2 regions of the Variovorax sp. LG9.2 genome follow, and region 2 is predicted to be linked to the other one. Evidence: predicted binding sites of a transcription regulator. Region 2 holds the regulator's gene; the other holds the start of a gene.
The links. Region 2 encodes sigma-54, which starts transcription at its own class of promoters, with help from an activator protein. Its sites were predicted from a motif close to TGGCANGNAANCTGCTTT; they were not measured.

Region 1 (5,152 bases), on a different contig from region 2:
TTATTTTCGGTCGGCGCAAACACGCGTTCGACGCCGAGGTAGATGTTCTCGTAGCAGGTGAGCCAGGGCAGCAGCGAATGGTTCTGGAACACCACCGCGCGCTCGGGGCCGGGGCCGGCGATCTCCCGGTTGGCGCACAGCAGCGTGCCGTGCGTCGGCATGGTGAGACCCGCGATCAGGTTCAGCAGCGTCGACTTGCCGCACCCCGAGTGACCGATGAGTGCGACGAATTCGCCCTTCGCCACGGTGAGGTTGATGTCACGCAGCGCCTGGAAGCTGCCTTTGGCGGTCTTGAAGGTTTGTTCGACATCGCTGATATCGATGAACTTCTTGTCGTCGTTCATGACTTCACCTCTTCGAACGTGAAAGCGGTCGCGATCTTGATGAGCGCGTATTCGAGCAGCATGCCGACGATGCCGATCACGAAGATCGCGATGATGATGTTCATCACGTTCAGGTTGTTCCACTCGTCCCAGACCCAGAAGCCGATGCCGACGCCGCCGGTCAGCATCTCGGCGGCGACGATCACCAGCCAGGCGGTGCCGACGGCCAGGCGCACGCCGGTCAGCATGTAGGGCAGCACGGCGGGGAACAGGATCTTGGTGATGATCTTCCATTCGCTCAGGTTCAAGACCTTGGCGACGTTCATGTAGTCCTGCGGCACGCGCTGCACGCCGACGGCGGTGTTGATCACCATCGGCCAGATCGAGCAGATGAAGATGGTCCAGATGGCCGCAGGATTGGCACCCTTGAACACCAGCAGGCCGATCGGCAACCAGGCCAGCGGTGACACCGGCCGCAGCAGGCTGATCAGCGGGTTGAACATGCGCGCCAGGAACTCGAAGCGGCCGATCGCGAAGCCCGCCGGAATGCCGACCGCCGCCGCCAGGCCGAAGCCCACCGCGACACGTTGCAGCGATGCGAGAACGTTCCAGCCCACGCCCTGGTCGTTGGGTCCGTTGCTGTAGAACGGATCGCTGAAAACCTTGACCGCTTGCAGCCAGGTTTCCCACGGTGCGGGAAAGGTGCCGGCACTTCGTACGGCGATCAGTTCCCAGATCAGCACTAGGATGCCGAAGCCCGCGAGCGGCGGCAGCACGCGCATCCAGAACTTGCGCAGGTCGAGCGGCTTGCGCACGCCCGATGCCGAGCCACTGGGGGTCGCAGCGGGCGCACGCACCGGGCTTGTTGCGACGGCCGCATTCGCCGGCAGCGGGACTGCGGCGGAAGCGTCGAGCGGAGAGTGAAAGACGGCGCTGACCATGCTGTGCTCCTTAAGCGTGAACCTTGAAGCCGTCGGCGTAGGCCTTCGGGTTTTTGCCATCCCAGACGATGCCGTCCATCAACTTGCTGGTGCGCATCGTGTCTTTGGGCACCGGCGTCTTGCTGGCCGTGGCGGCCTGCTTGTAGAGGTCGATGCGGTTGATCTCCGTCGCGACCTTGAGGTAATCCGGATGCTCTTTCAACAAACCCCAGCGCTTGTGCTGTGTCATGAACCACATGCCGTCCGACAGGTACGGAAAATTGACCGCGCCGTCGTTGTAGAACTTCATGTAGTTCGGGTCGTCCCAGCTCTTGCCCATGCCGTTGGTGTAGCGGCCGAGGATGCGCTGGTTGATGGCGTCGACGCTGGTGTTGACGTAGCTCTTTTCGGCGATGGTTTCGGCCATCTTGTTTTTGTTCTGCAGACCGGTGTCGATCCAGCGGCCCGCTTCCAGAATCGCGGCCGTTACGGCGCGGCAGGTGTTGGGGTATTTTTTGGTGAACTCGGCGGTGGTGCCGAGCACCTTTTCCGGATGGTCTTTCCAGATGTCTTGCGTCGTGATGGCCGTGACGCCGATGCCGTCCATGATGGCGCGCTGGTTCCAGGGCTCGCCCACGCAGAAGCCATCCATGTTGCCGATGCGCATGTTGGCCACCATCTGCGGAGGCGGAACGACGATCGACTTGACGTCCTGGATCGGGCTGATGCCGTTGGCCGCTAGCCAGTAGTTGAGCCACATCGCATGGGTGCCCGTTGGAAAGGTTTGCGCGAAGACGTATTCGCGCTTTTCGCTGGCCATCATCTTGGCGAGCGACGGGCCGTCGACCGCGCCCTTGTCAGCCAGCTTCTTGCTCAGGGAGATGGCCTGTCCGTTGTTGTTGAGCGTCATCAACACGGCCATGTCCTTCTTGGGGCCGGCGATTCCCAGGTGCACGCCGTAGACCAGGCCGTAGAGCACGTGGGCGAAGTCCAGATCGCCATTGACCAGCTTGTCGCGCACGCCGGCCCAGCTGGCCTCTTTGCTCGGCACGATCTTCACGCCGTACTTCTTGTCGATGCCGAGCACCGATGCCATCACGACGCTGGCGCAGTCGGTCAGCGGGATAAAGCCGATCTTGACTTCTTCTTTCTCGGGTTTGTCGGAGCCTTGCGCCCAGACGGCGGCACGCAAAGCCGGGTCGAGGCCGACCGCGCCGAGGGCGGCGGCTTGCAAGATCTTGCGGCGACTGAGCTTCGTTTTAAGCAGATCGGTCATTGAGGGGCGAACTCCGAAAAAATGAAAAGGATGAACAAGGCCAAAAGACAAAGACAAACGGCAAAGCGAAAAACAAAAAAGGCGTCCTCACCGCGCATGTGCCGCTCGAAAGCGAGCGCATGCAGATAAGGACGCCTTTGTCCGTTGGGTCGGCGACACCCGCCATTGGATGTCGCCTGCCTGAAGACCGTCGTTGGTCTATGCGAGAGCTGAGTGCAAGCAGCGTGCCAGCATTGCGGCCACTGTGATTGCTACTCAATCGATAGCATTGAAGCTAGGCTGAGATTGGTTTCGGAGAAGATTTCATCCGAAATTGCAATTTCGCACTTCGTTTGTGCAATGCACCATTTCAGCTGCCGATGGGCAGGTAGTCGGCCATCGAAAGCACTGATTCGGCGACATCGACCACCCGCCGGTTCTGGTTCATCGCGGTTTGCCGAAGCATCTGGTGCGCCTCGGGCTCAGTCAGTCGACGATGCGCCATCAACAAGCCTTTGGCGCGCTCGACGAGCTTGCGTTCGTTCAGGGCGGTACGCACGGCGTCGAGTTCGTCGCTCATGGCCTGGAGGCGTTGCGCCTGCTCCTGCATCATCTCGAGAATCGAGCGTTCGAGCTGATGGCCGTACGGCGCTGCGGCGGAAGTGAGTCCGCCACCGGCTACTTGCGGGCCAGGCTCGGCGCCCGGTTCGTCGAAAAAAGCGGTGGCTGCTGTGTCAGGCTCTCCGGCCAGTTGCTCGAGCAGGACCTCGTACGACTCGGCTTCTCCGCGTGCCTGCAGCGTCTTGTCGCAGCACAGGTCGCGCAAATCCGCGGCCAGCCGATCTTCGACATCCTTCATGGCGTCGATGCGCAGTGAGCAGCAGTCGAACCAGACCGCGCTGAGTTCGGGGTCGAGCGGCACGCCGGCGGGCGCGGCGCATGCGATTCGGCGCAAACGTTCAAGTTCGGCGAGTTCGGCGTCCGGTTCGCGCTCGCGCCAGAGCTGGCTCATTGCCGGCCCGGCAAAGTCGGCGAACACGTGAAAGCAGCGCTCCTGCGCGGCGATGAGCTGAAGCCACTGCTGCTGGCGCAGCGGATCGTTCTGTTCCGTCGCAAAAGCCGCGGCACCGCAGGCGCGCTCCTGGCCGGCGAACTCCTTGCCCTGCATGAAGTTGAACATCGCCGCCAACAGGCGCGAAATTTCTGGGTCGGTGGCGCCGTCGGCCGCCTCGAACACCACGGCCAGCAGGCCGGCAATCAGCTTCGCGAAGGCCGCTGTCGCTTCTGCAGCACTGGTTTCCAGCGCACCGACGCGGCGACGCAGCGTGGGAAGGGCGTCCAGCCCGGGCAGCACCCAGGCGATGCGGCTGAACAGGCGAGTGCCACTGCCCGCACGCCGGCCTTCGCTCTCGAGGAAGTCGAACGCGACCCGAACCTCGCGTTCGAAGCGTCCGCATTCACCGATCTGGGCGCTGCGTTGCGCCGCGAAGCGACGTCCTTGCGAGGCGAGCAGCACGTTGGAAAGCCCGCGCTCGCGCTGCAGCGCGTGAACCAGCCGGCCGATGGTGCTGACCAGTTCGCTGGTACGCGCCAGCTGCTCTAGCTCATCGATTTCGCATCGCCTGGCTGCGACCAGAAAGCTCAATCCTGAATTCATGTGTGGGGCAATAGGAACTGACGGGCATCCAGCAACATCCGTGCCCCGATATGGGGACCACCCTAAACTCGCTGGATGCTTTTATTGGGAATCGAATCATCATGCGACGAAACCGGCGTGGCGCTGGTCGAATCGCAGGGCACGGCACTGCCGATGTTGCAGGCGCATGCGTTGCACAGCCAGATCGCCATGCACCAGGCCTACGGCGGCGTGGTCCCCGAGCTGGCGAGTCGTGACCATATCCGGCGCGTGCTGCCGCTGACGCAGGGCGTCATGGCCGAGGCCGGGCGCTCGCTCGCAGAGATCGATGTCGTCGCCTACACCCGGGGGCCGGGGCTGGCGGGCGCGCTGCTGGTCGGAGCGGGCGTGGCCTGTGCGTTGGGCGCGGCGCTGGGCAAGCCGGTGCTCGGCGTCCATCACCTCGAGGGGCATTTGCTCTCACCGTTCCTGAGCGCCGATCCGCCCGAATTTCCTTTCGTTGCACTGCTCGTGTCGGGCGGTCACACGCAACTGATGCGGGTCGACGGAGTGGGTCGCTACCAACTGCTCGGCGAAACCATCGACGATGCGGCGGGCGAGGCGTTCGACAAGAGCGCCAAGCTGATGGGTTTGCCCTATCCCGGTGGCCCGTGGTTGGCCAAGCTGGCAGAGCAGGGCGATCCGATGGCGTTCAAGCTGCCGCGGCCACTGCTGCACAGTGGCGACCTCGATTTCTCTTTCGCGGGGCTGAAGACCGCCGTAATGACCCAAGCGAAAAAGCTGGGAGGCGAACTGGAAGCGCGCAAGGCCGATCTCGCGGCGTCGACACAGGCTGCGATCGTCGAAGTGCTGCTGAAGAAATCAATGGCTGCACTGGACCAAAGCGGACTCGACAGGCTGGTGGTGGCAGGTGGCGTAGGTGCCAACCACGCATTGCGCGAGCAGCTGAATGCGGCGTGCGCGAAGCGCGGTGTGCGGGTGCACTACCCGGAGTTGCATCTGTGCACGGACAACGGCG
Region 2 (5,152 bases):
CAAAATCGACCATGCGGTGCGCCACGTCGGAGCCGAAGATGTTGGCCGGCCCCGGCTCGTGCGAAGCGCCGGCCTCTTCGGCCGCAGCCTTGATCGCCGCCCACACGTGCGGCTGAAACGCCAGCAATTTCTCGAAGCCGAACGACCGCAACCAGCCCGCCGGAATGCCCGACTGGATCTGCGCCGCCTCGATGGCGATCGTGCCGCTGCCGCAGCAGGGGTCGTACAAGGGTTGGGCTGCGACCTCGCCCGTTTCGGGGTTCCACCAGCCGCTGGCGGCCAGCATGGCCGCGGCCAGCGTTTCCTTCAGCGGCGCATCTCCGGTGTCTTGTCGCCAGCCGCGCTTGAAGAGCGGCTCGCCGCTGGTGTCGATGTAGAGCGTGCAGTCGTCGGTAGTCAGATGCGCGAAGACGCGGCAGTCGGGCCACTGCGTTTCGATGCTCGGCCGCACGCCGCCGGCTTTGGCGCGAAAGCGGTCGGCGATCGCGTCCTTGATGCGCAGCGTCGCGAAGTTCAGGCTCTGCAGCGGGCTGTGCTGCGCAGTGGTCTCGATCTTGAAAGTCTGCTTCGGCGTGAACCAGATCTCCCACGCCACGCCACTGGCAATGGCGTAGAGATCGTTCTCGCTGCGGTACGGCGCATGCGCCAATTCGATGAGCACGCGTTGCGCCAAGCGGCTGTGCAGGTTGAGCTTGAGGGCGTCGCGCCACTCGGCCCGGACCCGCACGCCGCCGCGCAGTGTCAGCAGGTCTTGGCCGACACGGCCGGTCAGCGCATGGACTTCCTGCGCCAGGAGTTCCTCGACGCCGGCGGCGCAAGGCAAAAAGAGAGAGAGATCGTTCACCCGCCCACTATAGTGGCCGTGCTCATGAGTTCCCCGTCCGCCCCCGCGTCGCCCTCATCACAGGCCGCTCCGTCGCCGGCCGTGCGCTTTGCAGTGCAGTGCGAAGTGCTGCGCCTAAGCGCCCAGCCCACCGGACCGATGCTGGCCGTGCAGTTCCTGCTGGACTGCGGCGTTGCAGCCCTCTTCGCCTGGCAGTATTCGGTATCGCACGCGCTTATCTGGATCACCATGATCGCCGCCAGCACCGCATGGCGCGGCTTTTTTCCGCAAGTGCTGCCCAGCTCGCTGACGCCCGAGAACCTGCAGCCTGCGCTCCGCCTGCACACCTTTCGCATCGCAGTACACGAGGCCGCGCACGGTGCGGCAGGCGTACTGTTGTTCAGTCCGACCGACCCGGTGGTGCAACTGCTGCTGGCCGTCGTCATCATGGCGATGACGCTGTCGTCGGCGTTCTCGGTGTCGTATCACACGCCCGCGATGCAACTGGCGATCTCGCTGCTGCTGGTGCCGATGATCGTGATGAGCCTCACCTACGGCCAGCCGGTGATGGTGACGGCGGCGGTCCTCGGCATCGGCCTGCTTGCGATGGTGTGGAAGCTGGTGTCGGAGCGCTCGCGCCAGCTCGAAGAAAACATCAGCCTGCGCCACAACGAGAGCGCGCTGCGCGTGCAGGCGCTGGCTGGCCTGCGCGCGTCGGAACAGGCGCAGGCCGAGCGTCTCCGGTTCTTTTCAGCCGCCAACCACGACCTGCGGCAGCCGGTGATGGCGATGGGCCTGCAGGCCGAAGTGCTGCGGCAGCAACTGCGCGCCGGCGAAAGCGCCGCCGTGGTGCAAGGCTCCGTCGATGCGCTGTCACGGGCACAGCAGGCGCTCGAAGGCTTGACCAACCAGCTGCTCGAAATCGGTCGCATCGAGGCCGCTGCCGACCCGTTCACGTTGACCGCGGTCGCCCTCGCACCGCTGCTGAACGAGTTCGCACGGCAGGCAGGCAGCGGCCGGGTGCGGGTGCGTTGCCCGGCCGAAGCCATCGTGTGGACCGACACGGTGGCGCTGCGCCGCATCGTCGCCAATCTGGTCGACAACGCTGTCAAGTTCGCACCCAATGGCCGCGTGTTGCTGGCCTGTCGGCGCCGGCCGGACGGCTGGCGCATCGAGGTGCGCGACAGCGGCATCGGCATCGCTTGCGAAGCGCAGGAGCGGGTGTTCGGCGACTTCGAGCAGGTCGGGAACGTGGAGCGCAATCTACAGCGTGGGCACGGGCTGGGGCTGGCCATCGTGCGGCGCCTGGCGATGCGGCTGGGGGTCCAGATCACGCTGCGGTCGCTGCCGGGACGCGGCTCGGTGTTCGGCTTCACGCTGCCATCGGCCCCTCGCGATGCGCACCCCGACCGCACGGCACGCGCCGCGACCGCGGCGGCGACCAGCACCGCTGCGCTCGACGCCATGCCGCTGGCGCCCGGCTTGGCGGTGCTGGTGGTCGAAGACAACGCTGTGGTGGCCGACAGCCTCGCGGCCCTGCTGCGCCAATGGCAGGCGCTGCCACGCATCTACGAGAGCGCGGCCGAGGCGCTGGCGCTCGCCGACCTGCAGGCCATCGACGTCGCGCTGTGCGATATCCGCTTGCCGGGCAAGCTCGACGGTATCGACCTGGCGCGACGCCTGCAACTGCAAAAGCCGTCGCTCACGATCGCGCTGATCTCGGCCGATATCGATGAAGCGACGCTGCACCTGGCCCGCGAGCGTGGCTGGCATGCGTTGCGCAAGCCGGTGCAGCCGGCGGAGCTGCGCGGGATTTTGTTGCAGGCGCGGCGGTAAACCGACGCCTTACAGCGCCTTGCGCAGATTCGCCGGTGCGATGCGCAGCGCTTCGCGGTACTTGGCGACGGTGCGCCGCGCACATTCGATCCCCTGCTCTTTCAGCATGTCGGAAATCTGGCTGTCCGACAGCGGCTTCTTGATGCTCTCGGCGCTCACGAGTTGCTTGATGAGCGCTCGCACTGCCGTGCTGGATGCATTGCCGCCGGTTTCGGTTCCGAGCGCCGAACCGAAGAAGTACTTGAGCTCGACCGTGCCGTAAGGCGTCGACATGTACTTGGCCGTGGTCACGCGGCTGATGGTCGACTCGTGCAAGCCCAGCTCGTCGGCGATCTCACGCAGCACCAACGGGCGCATGGCGAGTTCTCCGTGCACGAAAAAGCTCTTCTGCCGCTCGACGATGGCGTTGCTCACCCGCAGGATGGTGTCGAAGCGTTGCTGGATGTTCTTGATGAACCAGCGCGCCTCCTGCAGCCGCTGCGACAGCGCCTGGCTGCCCTCGCCCTTGTGCGCCTTGAGCGCGCCGGCGTAGATGTCGTGCACGCGCAGACGCGGCATCACGTCGGGGTTGAGCATCACGCGGAACTTGAGCGTTGCGCCACGACCGGTGCGGGTGACGATCACGTCGGGCACCACGATGTTGCGCTCGACATCGACGAAGCGGCGGCCCGGCTTGGGCTCCAGCTTGGCGATCGCCTGCAGCGCGCTGCGCACTTCTTCTTCGTTGCTGCGTGTGAGCGTGGCCAGACGTTTGAAGTCGCGCCGCGCGAGCAGCTCCATCGGCTGCTTGCAGATCAGGATCGCAGTCTTGCGGATCTGCTTTTCTTCGGCCGTCTCGTTCTCATGGGCGAGCGCCTTCAGCTGGATTGCCAGGCATTCGCCGAGATCGCGTGCGCCGACGCCGACCGGCTCCAGGCTTTGCAGCAGGCCGAGCGCCACCTGGAAGTGGTGGACGAGACCGTCGAACTGGTCGTTGTCATCGCCCGCGAGGCCCGATGCCAGCGCTGGCAACGAGTCTTCGAGATAGCCATCGTCATTCAACGATTCGATCAAAAAACGCAGTGCGGCCTGGTCGTTTTCGTTCAGCCGCAGGCTCAGTGCCTGTCGGTGCAGGAAGGATTGCAGCGACTCCTGGCTGCGCGCGAGCTCGGTGGCGTCGGTGCGCTCGCTGCCGTCGTTCGGGCCGAGGTTGTTGCTGCTGGCTGGCGCCTCGCCGCCCCATTCCCCATCGTCCGGCGTCATCTCGACCGTGCCGTCGCCGCCCCAGTCGGGCTCCTGGTCGGACATCTCGGCGGCCGGCGCTTCGGTCTCGCTGGCGGTGGTCGCGGTGCTGGCGCCGTCGGCACTGGTCGCGAGCGCGCTGGGCGCGAACTCGCCGTCGCTCTCGCTCTGGCGGTCGCTGTCGTGCTCTTCGCGCGGCGCTGGCGCGTCGGACACGTCGATGCCGAACTCTTCGCGTGCGGCTTCTTCGGCCGTGCGCTCCAGGAACGGGTTGTCGTCGAGCATCTGCTCGACTTCCTGGCTCAACTCGAGCGTGGACAACTGCAAAAGCCGGATCGACTGCTGCAGCTGTGGCGTGAGCGCCAAATGCTGCGAGACACGAAGAGAAAGACCTTGCTTCACGGACAGCCTGCCAGACACACTCTGTTCAAGAAACACCGCAGAACCGGCTTTGCCGGGCTGTTGGTGTTGCCCCCGGTCAGGGGGTGGAAGAAGCGACACGCAGTGCGCGACGACCTGGGGGCGAGCAACAAGTTCACATCCGGAAGTGTTCGCCGAGGTAGACGCGTCGTACCTCGGCGTTGTCGACGATCTCCGAAGGCGTGCCCTGTGCCAGCACTTGCCCGTCGCTGATGATGAAAGCGTGATCGCAGATGCCCAGCGTTTCACGCACGTTGTGGTCGGTGATCAGCACGCCGATGCCGCGCTCTTTGAGAAAACTGATGATTCGCTGGATTTCGATAACGGCAATCGGGTCGATGCCGGCGAAGGGTTCATCCAGCAGGATGAAGCGCGGCTGCGTGGCGAGCGCACGGGCGATTTCGACCCGCCGCCGCTCGCCGCCCGACAGCGACAACGCCGGCGAGTTGCGCAAATGTTCGACGCGCAGGTCGTTCAGCAGCTCGCTCAGCCGCTCTTCCATCCGTGCCTTCGATATCGGGACCGCCCTGCCGGACTCGTCGGTGTCTAGCTGCAGCTCGAGCACGGCCCGCACGTTCTCTTCGACCGTGAGCTTGCGGAAAATCGACGCCTCCTGCGGCAGGTAGCTCAGACCCATGCGCGCGCGCTTGTGGATCGGCATGTGCGCGATCGGCTCGCCGTCGATGGTGATCTCGCCCGCGTCGGCGCGAACCAGCCCGACGATCATGTAGAACGAGGTCGTTTTTCCGGCGCCGTTCGGGCCGAGCAGCCCGACCACCTCGCCCTTTTGCACGCCGAGCGACACATCCTTGACGACCGTTCGGCTGCCATAGGTCTTTTTGAGGCCGCGCG

Region 1: QN413_RS08715 (CmpA/NrtA family ABC transporter substrate-binding protein) is a predicted target of sigma-54. The motif match lies at 2,732-2,749, and genes of this name have one in related genera.

What each region holds. Positions count from the first base shown of each region.
Region 1 covers NZ_JASJXB010000006.1:177,866-183,017, reverse strand. Annotated here, with positions in the region: gene QN413_RS08725 (ABC transporter ATP-binding protein) at 1-344, opposite strand, end outside; gene ntrB (nitrate ABC transporter permease) at 341-1,264, opposite strand; gene QN413_RS08715 (CmpA/NrtA family ABC transporter substrate-binding protein) at 1,275-2,519, opposite strand; gene QN413_RS08710 (nitrate- and nitrite sensing domain-containing protein) at 2,869-4,155, opposite strand; gene tsaD (tRNA (adenosine(37)-N6)-threonylcarbamoyltransferase complex transferase subunit TsaD) at 4,231-5,152, shown strand, end outside.
Region 2 covers NZ_JASJXB010000028.1:10,067-15,218, forward strand. Annotated here, with positions in the region: gene QN413_RS21500 (THUMP domain-containing class I SAM-dependent RNA methyltransferase) at 1-844, opposite strand, end outside; gene QN413_RS21505 (hybrid sensor histidine kinase/response regulator) at 869-2,659, shown strand; gene QN413_RS21510 (RNA polymerase factor sigma-54) at 2,669-4,282, opposite strand; gene lptB (LPS export ABC transporter ATP-binding protein) at 4,416-5,152, opposite strand, start outside.